2 regions of the Neorhizobium sp. 2083 genome follow, and region 2 is predicted to be linked to the other one. Evidence: riboswitches for the same ligand, from Rfam matches in the RefSeq annotation. Region 2 holds a riboswitch; the other holds the start of a gene.
What was found. Region 2 has a riboswitch for S-adenosylmethionine ahead of J2X76_RS05180 (O-succinylhomoserine sulfhydrylase). Riboswitches for the same ligand answer to the same signal wherever they lie in the genome.

Region 1 (6,006 bases), on a different contig from region 2:
AAGGCTCATGGCGTGAAAGAAGTGCTGGAGCGCGTGGTCGCTGCGCTCGCCGCCGAGCGCGCCGACGAAGATCAGCCTTGCTGCGCCCCTTTCGATGGCCCCGGTCGTCGCGATCTCGCCGTCTGTCTCGTTCTTGGCCGGCGGAAAGGCCTGCCGCTCGACGCCCGGGAACTGCGCGATCAGCGCGGCATCGGAAGAGTCGAAATCGCCCACCCAGAGTTCCGGCGTCACGCCCAGCGCCGCCGCATGGCGCATGCCGCTGTCGGCCGCGATGAAGCGGCTGCCGGCAACTGCGTCCCGCAGGCGGTCGGTGACGGTGAGATTGCCGCCGAGCAGAATGGTGAAGGTCGAATGGCTCATGCGCATTGCCCATAGCGCAAAGCCGGCCGAAAGGGAAAGCTGTTGCACCGCCGGGGATGAGCTTTTAGTTTGCGGCGCGTTGATCGATCAGGATGCCGAGATGCAGTTTCAGGGTACAGCGGACTATATTGCCGACAAGGATCTGATGGTGGCGGTCAACGCCGCGATCCGGCTCGAACGTCCGTTGCTGGTGAAAGGCGAGCCCGGCACCGGCAAGACGGAGCTGGCGCGGCAGGTGGCTGCGGCGCTGGGCCTCGACCTGATCGAATGGAACATCAAGTCCACCACCAAGGCGCAGCAAGGGCTCTACGAGTATGACGCCGTCTCGCGGCTGCGTGACAGCCAGCTCGGTGACGAGCGCGTCCACGACGTCGCCAACTATATCCGCCGTGGCAAGCTGTGGCAGGCATTCGCGTCGGAGCAGAAGCTGGTGCTGTTGATCGACGAGATCGACAAGGCGGATATCGAATTCCCGAACGACCTGCTGCAGGAACTCGACCGCATGGAATTCCATGTCTACGAGACCGGCGAGATGGTGAAGGCCAGGGTCCGGCCGATCGTGATCATCACCTCCAACAACGAGAAGGAACTGCCGGACGCCTTCCTGCGCCGCTGTTTCTTCCACTATATCCGCTTCCCGGATGTCGATACGCTCGCCCGCATCGTCGAGGTTCATTATCCCGGCATCAAGCAGACATTGGTGCGCAATGCGCTGACGCAGTTCTACGAAATCCGCGAAATGCCGGGGCTGAAGAAGAAGCCTTCGACGTCCGAAGCGCTGGACTGGATCCGGCTTCTGGTCTCCGACGATGTCGACCCGTCCGATCTGCGCGGCGACGTCAAGAACGCGCTTCCGAAGCTGCATGGCGCGCTCTTGAAGAACGAGCAGGACGTGCATCTGTTCGAGCGGATGGCCTTCATGGCTCGACGGGAGCGGTGAGCGGAAGATTTTGCTCCCATTGACGCCGGCCATAGCAAGGCGTATTTGAGCTTCTGAGAATTCGTGGTGATTTGGCCGGCCGGCTTGCAGCCACGTTAAAAAAGTCGCTAAAGGGCCGCGAGAAGATGTCTTCCCACGGACCGGTCGCGATTTTTGTCGTCGCCGGTTTTTTATTTTGTTGGGTAAAGACATGCCGATCAAGATTCCCGATACGCTGCCCGCATTCAGCACGCTCGTTTCCGAGGGTGTGCGGGTGATGACCGAAACCGTGGCGGTGCGGCAGGACATTCGTCCGCTGCAGATCGGGCTCCTCAACCTCATGCCGAACAAGATCAAGACCGAGCTGCAGATGGCGCGCCTCGTCGGCGCCTCGCCGCTGCAGGTCGAGTTCTCGCTGATCCGCATCGGCGGCCACAAGGCCAAGAACACGTCGGAAGATCATCTCCTCTCGTTCTATGAGACCTGGGAAGAGGTGAAGCATCGCAAGTTCGACGGCTTCATCATCACCGGCGCGCCGATCGAGACGCTTGCCTTCGAGGACGTCACCTATTGGGACGAGATGAGACAAATTCTCGACTGGACCGCGACCAACGTGCATTCGACCATGAATGTCTGCTGGGGTGCGATGGCGGCGATCTATCACTTCCACGGCGTGCCGAAATACGAGCTGAAGGAAAAGGCGTTCGGCGTCTATCGCCACCGCAACCTCGTGCCGTCCTCGATCTATCTCAACGGGTTTTCGGACGATTTCCAGGTGCCGGTGTCGCGCTGGACGGAGGTCCGCCGCCCCGATATCGAAAAGCACCCGGATCTCGAGATCCTGATGGAATCCGACGAGATGGGCATTTGCCTGGTGCATGAGAAGGCCGGCAAGCGGCTCTACATGTTCAACCACGTGGAATACGACTCCACGTCGCTGGCGGACGAATATTTCCGCGACGTCAACGCCGGCGTGCCGATCAAGATGCCGCATAACTATTTCCCGCATAACGACGACACGCTGACGCCCTTGAACCGTTGGCGCAGCCATGCACATCTTCTGTTCGGCAACTGGATCAACGAGATCTACCAGACGACTTCGTATGATCTGGAGAAGATCGGTACCGAATAGGGTCTCGACGCGATGTTCATTCCCTTCTTCCTGCAGCTCAAGGAAGCGAAGATCCCGGTGACGCTCCGGGAATTCCTTGCGCTTCTGGAGGGCATGGAAGAAGGGATCGCGGATTTCGATGTGGAGGCCTTCTATTTCCTCGCCCGCACCGCGCTGGTGAAGGACGAGCGGCATATCGACAAATTCGACCGGGTCTTTTCGTCCTATTTCCAGGGACTTGAATCGGTCTCCGGCAGGTCGGGCGTGGATGTCGCTAACATCCCCGAGGAATGGCTGCGCAAGCTCACCGAAAAACACCTGACCGACGAGGAAAAGAAACTCGTCGAGTCGCTGGGTGGTTTCGAGAAGCTGATGGAGACGCTGCGCCAGCGGCTGGAGGAGCAGAAGGGCCGGCATCAGGGCGGCTCGAAATGGATCGGCACCGGCGGCACCTCCCCCTTCGGCGCCTATGGCTACAATCCGGAAGGCGTGCGGATCGGCCAGGACCAGTCCCGCCATCGCCGGGCGGTGAAGGTCTGGGACAAACGCGAATTTGCCGATTTCGACGACAAGGTCGAGCTCGGCACTCGCAACATCAAGCTGGCGCTGAAGCGGTTGCGCCGCTGGGTGCGGGAAGGGGCGGTCGAGGAATTCGACCTGCCCGGCACGATCCGTTCCACCGCCGAACACGGTTATCTCGATGTCCAGACCCGGCCGGAGCGGCGTAACGCGGTCAAGCTGCTGATGTTCTTCGATGTCGGCGGCTCGATGGACGACCATATCCGCGTTGTCGAGGAACTGTTCTCGGCGGCTCGTGCAGAGTTCCGGCATATGGAGCATTTTTACTTCCACAATTGCCTCTACGAGGGCGTGTGGAAGGAGAACCGCCGCCGGTCGGACCGGACGCCGACGCTCGACCTCATCCGCAGCTACGGCGCCGACTACAAGGTGATCTTCGTCGGCGACGCGTCGATGAGCCCCTACGAGATCACCCATACCGGCGGTTCGGTCGAACACTGGAACCAGGAGCCGGGCGAGGCCTGGCTCAAGCGGGTCACCGATCATTTCCACCGCTGCGTCTGGCTCAATCCGGTGCCGCAGGACCATTGGAGCCATACGACTTCCATCACCCTGGTGCGGCGGCTGATGACCGAGCGGATGTTTCCCCTGACACTTGGCGGGTTGGAACAGGCGACCCGCACGCTGACCCGCTGAGTTTGCTTTTCCCTGAACTTTATCGGTTCCCGGCGTTGCGGCCTGCCGTCAAATCGCGCAGTTTGCCGCAAAATCTATTGGTGGAGGAGCAATCCCATGGCGGATCAGAATTTCGAAGTTTTCGGCACCACGGAAAAGGGCGAAACCGTCCATCGCGTCCGGATTTCCGGCGGCGGGCTGACGGCCAGCGTCATCACCTGGGGTGCGGTGATCCAGGATCTCAGGCTCGAAGGCCATCAGCCGCCGCTGGTGCTCGGTTTCGAGCGGTTTGAGGACTACCTGAACCATTCCCCCTATTTCGGCGCAACGCCGGGGCGTTCGTCCAACCGTACCGGCGGCGGTCGTTTCACGCTGGATGGCAAGCCGTATCAGCTCGAGCTGAACGAACGGGGCGTCACCCACCTTCACGGCGGCTCCGACGGCATCGGGCGCCGCAACTGGACGATCGTCGAACACGCCGCGGACAAGGCGGTGCTGCGGATCACCGATCCGGATGGCCGAGCCGGGTATCCCGGAAACTGCACGATCACCGCGACCTACCAGCTCAAAAAGGACGGCGTGCTTTCCGTCGTCTACGAATCCACCACGGACCAGCCGACGCCCGCCAATATATGCCAGCATTCCTATTTCAATCTCGACGGCCGTGAGGATGCGCTCGGCCACGACATCATGATCGCCGCCGACCATGTGCTCGTCCTAGACGAGAAACAGGTGCCGACCGGCGAATTGATGGACGTCGCCGGCACGCCTTTCGATCTCAGGGACATGGGGCCGATGAAACGTTTCGACGAGAACGCGCAGGTCCTGTTCGATCATAATTTCTGCCTCTCTCCGGAGCGAACGGACAAGCGCTCGGTCGCTTTGGCGCGCAGCATCCATTCCGGCGTATCGTTGGAGGTTCGCACCACCGAGCCGGGCGTCCAGCTTTATGCCGCCTTCAAGCTGCCGCAGATCCCCGTGCCTGGACTTGACGGACGCCGCTATGGGCCTTTTGCCGGGTTCTGCCTGGAAACCCAGGTCTGGCCGGATGCCATCAACCATGCCCATTTCCCCAATGCGGTGCTGCGTCCGGGCGAGGTGCTGCGGCAGGAGACGGACTACATCTTCTCGAAGCAATGATTGCCAGGGCCTTTGCAGGGCCGGGCTCATCGCAGCCTGGCCAAGCAACTCCTGTCGCGGCGCGTTGCCTTGCTTCGGTGAGGTTTTGCGAGGGAAAGTTATGGCCACGCGTTTTACATTGTGGAACGCAGTAAGATTTTGACATTAGTTAAATTTCAACCGATTTCGGCATAGTTTTCTTGAGGATTGGCACTGCCGCCCGCCGGGCGGGAGGCCCTCTGCCTTTGCGGAGCACATTCGAGGGACTTATGGACGAGATCAGCATCAAGAAGCCGCTGTCCAGGCGACTTACCTTCTTCGGTTTTGCAGCCGTGCTTTTTGCGAGTGCGGTTATCGGCGGACTTGCCTGGGAACGGCAGTCGAACATGACCGAGCAGGCGTTGCAGACGGAGCTCAACAGCGATCTCGCGGTCATCCAGGACGATATGGCCGCCCAGGGGCGTGCCGCGTCCGCGCTGGCGTTGACGATCGCATCCTTGCCGGAAACTTCCCCGCTCATTCTCGCCAACGATCGGCAGGGTCTGCTCTCCCGCTTCGCCAGCATGAAGAGCGTCAAGGACGCGAGCGGACTTGAAATGATCACCTTCAGTACTGCGGCGGCCGATGCGATTGCCCGCGTGCATGATCCGGATGTCTTCGGCGACAATATCAAGGCGCGCCGCAAGATGGTGGCGACCTCGCTCGGCGACAAGAAACTGGTGGTCGGCATCGAGACCGGCCGCACCGCCGTAAGCCTGTTTGCGACCGCTCCGGTCGTCACGGACGGCAAGGTGGTCGGCGTGGTGGATGTCGGGCTGAAGCTGGTCGATGCCTATTTCTCCCGCCTGACCAAGGAAGTGAACGCCTATGTCACGCTCTACACCAAGGGTGCCGACAAGTTCGACAAGCAGGCTTCCACCTATGGCGGCAATCCGATCCTCAGCGGCCCGGAACTGCAGGAGGCCTATGACAAGGGTTCCGTGCGCCGTTATGCCGATATCGGCGGAAAGCACTATGCCGTCGAGGCCGTTCCGCTCCTCGATTTTTCCGGAACCAAGGTCGGTGTTCTCGAAATCGCCTCCGACATCACGCCGCTGGTCGCCGCCAGCGAAACGGCGCTGTGGATGACCGCACTCGGCACCGTCGCGGTTTCGATCCTGTCGCTGATCGGCTTCCTGATCTTTGCCCGGTCGCTCGGCGGCACCGTGCGCCGCCTGACCACTACGATGACCAAGCTCGCCGCCGGCGATCTCGGCGCCGAGGTGAGCGGACAGGAGCGCCAGGACGAACTCGGCGCCATGGC
Region 2 (6,006 bases):
GATCGGCGAAGGCGACGTCGTCGAAAAGCTGCAGACGCAGATGCAGTCGGGCGAGAACATCTACGACGCCTATGTCAACGACTCCGACCTGATCGGCACGCATTGGCGCTACCAGCAGGCCCGCTCGCTCACCGACTGGATGGCCGGCGAAGGCAAGGACGTCACCAATCCCGGCCTCGACCTTGAGGACTTCATCGGCCTCAAGTTCACGACGGCACCGGACAAGAAGCTCTACCAGCTGCCCGACCAGCAGTTCGCCAACCTCTACTGGTTCCGCTACGACTGGTTCAACGACGAGAAGAACAAGGCCGATTTCAAGGCGAAATACGGCTACGACCTCGGTGTTCCGGTGAACTGGTCCGCCTATGAGGACATTGCCGCCTTCTTCACCGGCCGCGATGTCGGAGGCAAGAAGGTCTATGGCCACATGGACTACGGCAAGAAGGACCCTTCGCTCGGCTGGCGTTTCACCGACGCCTGGCTGTCGATGGCGGGCAACGGCGACAAGGGACTGCCGAACGGCCTGCCCGTCGACGAATGGGGTATCAAGGTCGACGAAAAGTCCCGTCCGGTCGGCTCCTGCGTCGCGCGCGGCGGCGATACGAACGGCCCGGCAGCCGTCTACTCGATCCAGAAATACCTCGACTGGCTGAAGGCCTATGCGCCGGCCGCCGCCCAGGGCATGACCTTCTCCGAATCCGGACCGGTGCCGGCTCAGGGCGAGATCGCCCAGCAGATGTTCATGTACACGGCGTTCACCGCCGACATGGTCAAGCCCGGCCTGCCGGTCATGAACCAGGACGGCACGCCGAAATGGCGTTTCGCCCCGTCTCCGCATGGCGTCTACTGGAAGGACGGCATGAAGCTCGGCTATCAGGACGTCGGCTCCTGGACGCTGATGAAGTCGACACCCACCAATCGCGCCAAGGCGGCCTGGCTCTACGCCCAGTTCGTCACCTCGAAGACGGTGGACGTCAAGAAGAGCCATGTCGGCCTGACATTGATCCGCGAGAGCACCATCCGGCACAAGAGCTTCACGGACCGCGCGCCGAAGCTCGGCGGTCTGATCGAGTTCTATCGTTCCCCGGCCCGCGTCCAGTGGTCGCCGACCGGCACGAACGTGCCTGACTATCCGAAGCTCGCACAGCTCTGGTGGCAGGCGATCGGCGACGCGTCCTCGGGCGCCAAGACCGCGCAGGCAGCCATGGACTCGCTTTGCTCCGAGCAGGAAAAGGTCCTGCAGCGCCTGGAGCGCGCCAAGGTCCAGGGCGACATCGGGCCGAAGCTCGCCGAGGAACACGATCTCGCATACTGGAACAAGGATGCCGTCGCGAAAGGCAACCTCGCTCCGCAGCTCAAGATCGGCAACGAGAAGGAAAAGCCGGTCACCGTCAACTATGACGAGCTCGTAAAGAGCTGGGCTGACGCCAAGAAATAAGCCGGTTCGCCGGGCGCTCAATGCGCCCGGCGGCCACCGACTGCGCAATCTCATTCACAGCGGTCCCACGGGCAAAATGGGCAACGGAGCAGCCAGCTGCCGCGCCTTGCCGGGTGTGCGTCCGATGTCTGCGGGATTACAGCGGCTCACGTCGGCAATCAACGTTTCGGGACATCAGTGGAAAGGCAGCTGGAGCGGGTGAAGGGAATCGAACCCTCGTATTCAGCTTGGGAAGCTGCTGCTCTACCATTGAGCTACACCCGCGTCGGTTTTCAGACTTCTAACAGACGGCCCCGCGTGTCAAGCCGGAGGTGGCCTCAGGCGCGAAAATGCTTGGAGAGCTTCAAGCCCTGCGCCTGGTAGTTCGAGCCGAGGCCGGTGCCGTACATGCCTTCGGGTCTTTCCAGCATATGCTCGTAAACCAGCCGGCCGACGATCTGGCCGTCCTCGAGGATGAAGGGCACCTCATGGCTGCGCACTTCGAGCACCGCGCGGCTGCCACGCCCGCCCGCCGCCTCGTGGCCAAAACCCGGATCGAAGAAACCGGCATAGTGGACACGGAATTCGCCGACCAGCGGATCGAAGGGCGTCATCTCGGCCGCATAGAGCGGCGGCACGTGCACCGCCTCGCGCGAGACGAGGATGTAGAACTCGTCGGGATCGAGGATCAGTTCGTTGCGGCCGCGGCTGTAAAGCGGCTCCCAGAAATCGAAGATGTCGTGCTGGGCCTTCTTGTCGACATCGACGACGGCCGTGTGATGCTTGCCGCGGTAACCGATCAGGCCGGCGCTGTCGCCGGACAAGTCGATCGACAGCGCGATACCGCCGCCCGAGACATTCGGCTTGGCGGATGCCACCAGGGTTTCGTCATTGTGGAGCTGCAGGAGGTCCGGCTCGCCGAGCAGCGCATTGCCGACCCGGAAGCGGATCTGCGACAGGCGCGAACCGCGGCGCACGACGATCGGGAAAGTGCGCGGCGAGATTTCGAGATAGAGCGGACCGGAATAGCCCGCGGGGATCTTGTCGAATTCCTGGGCGTAGTCGGTGATCACACGCGTGAAGATGTCGAGGCGGCCGGTGGAGCTTTTCGGGTTGGCCGAGGCCGACATATTGGCCGGCAGATCGAGCCGCTCCATCAGTGGCACGATGTAGACGCAGCCGGTTTCCAGCACCGCGCCTTCGGAAAGGTCGATGACATGAAGCTTGAGGCGATCGAGCTTGTCGGAGACCAGGCTCGCCGGACCCGGCATGAAGCTGGCCCGGACCCGGAAGGCCTTGGCGCCCAGACGCAGGTCCAGGCTCGCCGGCTGGATCTGGTCCCGATCGAGCTCGCGCTCGGAGATCAGCCGTCCACTGTCGAAAAGCGCCGCGATTGCGCGGTCCGCCAGAATTCCTGTTTCGCGAGCCATCATGTCTCTCTTAAAGTTTTCGGGGCGACAAAACCAAATGCCGGCCATTGACGCAAGCGGGACGCGGCGCTATGCCAGTCTTATCCCGTGGTGATTTGGCCGGTCGGCTTGCAGCCACGTTAAATAAGTGGCTAAAAAGACCGGGTGCGAAACCGGTCTGCTTATGCGACCGGTTTTTTTGTTCTGAAAGAGGACACGCATGACCAAGAAATGGCGCCCGGCAACTCAGCTCGTACACGGCGGCACGCTGCGCTCGCAATATGGCGAAACATCGGAAGCGATCTTCCTGACGCAAGGGTTCGTCTATGACACGTCGGAAGCGGCCGAAGCCCGCTTCAAGGGCGAGACCGACGGCTTCATCTACGCCCGTTACGGCAGCCCCACCAACGACATGTTCGAAAAGCGCATGTGTGCCCTCGAAGGCGCCGAAGATGCGCGCGCCACCGCCTCGGGCATGGCCGCCGTCACCGCCGCGATCCTCTGCCAGCTGAAGGCCGGCGACCATATCGTCGCGGCCCGCGCCCTGTTCGGCTCCTGCCGCTGGGTGGTCGAGACGCTCGCCCCGAAATACGGCATCGAATGCACGCTGGTCGACGGGCGTTTCCTGGAAAACTGGGAAAAGGCGATCACGCCGAAGACCAAGGTGTTCTTCCTGGAAAGCCCGACCAACCCGACGCTCGAAGTGGTCGATATTGCCGGAGTCGCCAGGCTCGCCAACCAGATCGGCGCCAAGGTCGTGGTCGACAACGTGTTTGCGACCCCTCTCTTCCAGAAGCCGCTCGAACTCGGCGCTCATATCGTCGTCTATTCGGCCACCAAGCATATCGACGGCCAGGGTCGCTGCCTGGGCGGCGTCGTGCTGTCCGACAAGGCCTGGATCGACGAGAACCTGCATGACTATTTCCGCCATACCGGCCCGGCCATGTCGCCGTTCAACGCCTGGACGCTGCTGAAGGGCATCGAGACGCTGCCGCTGCGCGTCAAACAGCAGACGGAGAGCGCTTCAAGGATCGCCGATTTCCTCGCCGATCAGAAGCAGGTGGCGCGTGTCATCTATCCGGGCCGCAAGGATCATCCGCAGGCCGATATCATCGCCAGACAGATGACGGGCGGCTCGACGCTGGTGTGCTTCGAGCTGAAGGGCGGCAAGGAAGCGGCCTTCAAGCTGCAGAACGCGCTGGAGATCGTGCGGATCTCCAACAATCTCGGCGATTCCAAGAGCCTGATCACCCATCCGGCAACCACGACGCACAAGAACCTGACGGACGAGGCCCGCGCGGAACTCGGCATCTCGCCGGGCACGGTACGCCTGTCGGCCGGCATCGAGGATACCGACGACCTGATCGAGGATTTCGCCCGCGCGCTTGCCCAGGCGGGCGCGTAAATCCCGGCTTTTCCGGGATGGTGGATCGATCAGAAGATTCACCATCCCGATTATCCTTAACTTCAACAAATGCCGCCACCTGGCCGTCCAAAACGCGAGAATTCTTGACCTCGCCGTCCCCCTGTACAATATCGAAGCAGTGAGAATTGTTGAGGTGTCGCATGTATCGCGCCCGGACAAGAGATATCGACGTCGCCGTCGAACCCTACTACCTGGAGGAGCAATCCAATCCGGAAGAGAGCCGGTATGTCTGGGGTTATCGCATCGTCATCGAAAACCATTCGGCGCTCACCGTGCAGCTCGTCCATCGCTACTGGCACATCACCGATCAGAACGGCATTGTCGATGAAGTCGACGGGCCGGGGGTCGTTGGCGAACAGCCTCGGCTGAAGCCGGGCGACAGTTACGAATATTCCTCGGGCTGCCCTCTCGACACCCCATCCGGGCTGATGTTCGGCCATTACGACATGCAGACCGACGAAGGCGAGACCTTCGAGGTGACGATCCCGGCTTTCTCGCTGGATTCACCGGGCCTGATGCGCGTCCTCAACTAGACCGGGCGCCACCGACGACAACCTGAAGGTTATGGGTGACGGTGGTTTATCTATTTGTTCCCCCCTCCCTCCTGCGGCATCCTGGTTGCGTCAAACGGTCTTTGGGAGGAGAACTTGATGACGAAACCCGATCAATTGGGCCTTCTGCTGGCATCCTGCGCCTTGGTGACGCTTGCGGCCTTCACTCCGGCGCTCGCGCAGAACAAAAGCAGTTTCATCGACCAGAAGGACAGGCCGGATTTCGTATCCGCCACCGTCTCGCCGCAGATCGCCTGCGGCATGCTGAACAGCCAATCCTTCGCCGACGTCACGACCCTGAAAGCCACGCATGTGGCGGGTGTCGGAAACGTGCCCGGCCATTGCCAGGTGACCGGCTATATCCGGCCGCAGGTGCGTTTCGAGATCACCCTGCCCGACAATTGGAACCGGCGGCTCTACATGTTCGGCAATGGCGGTTATGCGGGCGAGGATCTTGCCGCAGCTTCGCGGGTGGCCACCCGCAATGCCGCGCTTTCGAGGGGCTTCCTCACCGTCCAGCAGAATACCGGCCATGACGCGGTTACCTACAAGCTCGGGGATTTCGCGCAGGATCTCGACCTCCTGATCGATTATGGCTCGCGAGCCGTGCATGTCACCGTCGATACCGCCAAGGCGATCGCGGCACGCTATTACGACCGGCATCCGTCCTTCTCCTATTGGGACGGCTGCTCGACGGGCGGGCGTCAGGGGCTGATGGCGGCGCAGCGTTATCCGGGCGATTTCGACGGCATTCTTGCCGGAGCGCCGGTCCTCGACCTCACCAATACGCAGATCTGGGGCGTGTGGAATGCGCGAGCACTGCTCAAGGCACCGATCAGCCGGGCGCAGCTTCCCGTGCTTGCCAAGGCGGTGATGGACAAGTGCGATGCGATCGACGGCGCCAGGGATGGGCTGATTGCCGATCCGCGGCAATGCAATTTCGATCCGGCCAAGGACCTCAAGATCTGCGAGGCTGGTGGCTCCGACTGCTTCACGCCGGCGCAGGCCGAAACGCTGAAGACGCTGGCAGGCGGCGTGAAGATCAAGGGCGAGACGATTTTTCCCGGCGTGCAGTTCGGCACCGAGGGCGTCGATCCGACCGGGGTGAGCGGCTGGGACATGTGGATGGTATCCGAGCCGGGGCCGAGCCGGCAGCTCGCCTATGGCGAGACCTTCGTCAAGAACATGGCAATGCTGCCCGCT

Region 1: linked by a shared signal. The riboswitch ahead of metA (homoserine O-succinyltransferase) and the one ahead of J2X76_RS05180 (O-succinylhomoserine sulfhydrylase) in region 2 are both predicted to bind S-adenosylmethionine.

What each region holds. Positions count from the first base shown of each region.
Region 1 is NZ_JAVDTC010000006.1:172,064-178,069, forward strand. It holds gene J2X76_RS22600 (thiamine diphosphokinase) at 1-366, opposite strand, end outside; gene J2X76_RS22605 (MoxR family ATPase) at 461-1,300, shown strand; SAM riboswitch at 1,354-1,431, shown strand; gene metA (homoserine O-succinyltransferase) at 1,491-2,411, shown strand; gene J2X76_RS22615 (VWA domain-containing protein) at 2,424-3,605, shown strand; gene J2X76_RS22620 (aldose epimerase family protein) at 3,702-4,724, shown strand; gene J2X76_RS22625 (methyl-accepting chemotaxis protein) at 4,973-6,006, shown strand, end outside.
Region 2 is NZ_JAVDTC010000001.1:1,002,219-1,008,224, forward strand. It holds gene J2X76_RS05165 (ABC transporter substrate-binding protein) at 1-1,438, shown strand, start outside; tRNA gene J2X76_RS05170 (tRNA-Gly) at 1,629-1,702, opposite strand; gene J2X76_RS05175 (2'-deoxycytidine 5'-triphosphate deaminase) at 1,756-2,850, opposite strand; SAM riboswitch at 2,925-3,003, shown strand; gene J2X76_RS05180 (O-succinylhomoserine sulfhydrylase) at 3,047-4,231, shown strand; gene apaG (Co2+/Mg2+ efflux protein ApaG) at 4,393-4,785, shown strand; gene J2X76_RS05190 (tannase/feruloyl esterase family alpha/beta hydrolase) at 4,903-6,006, shown strand, end outside.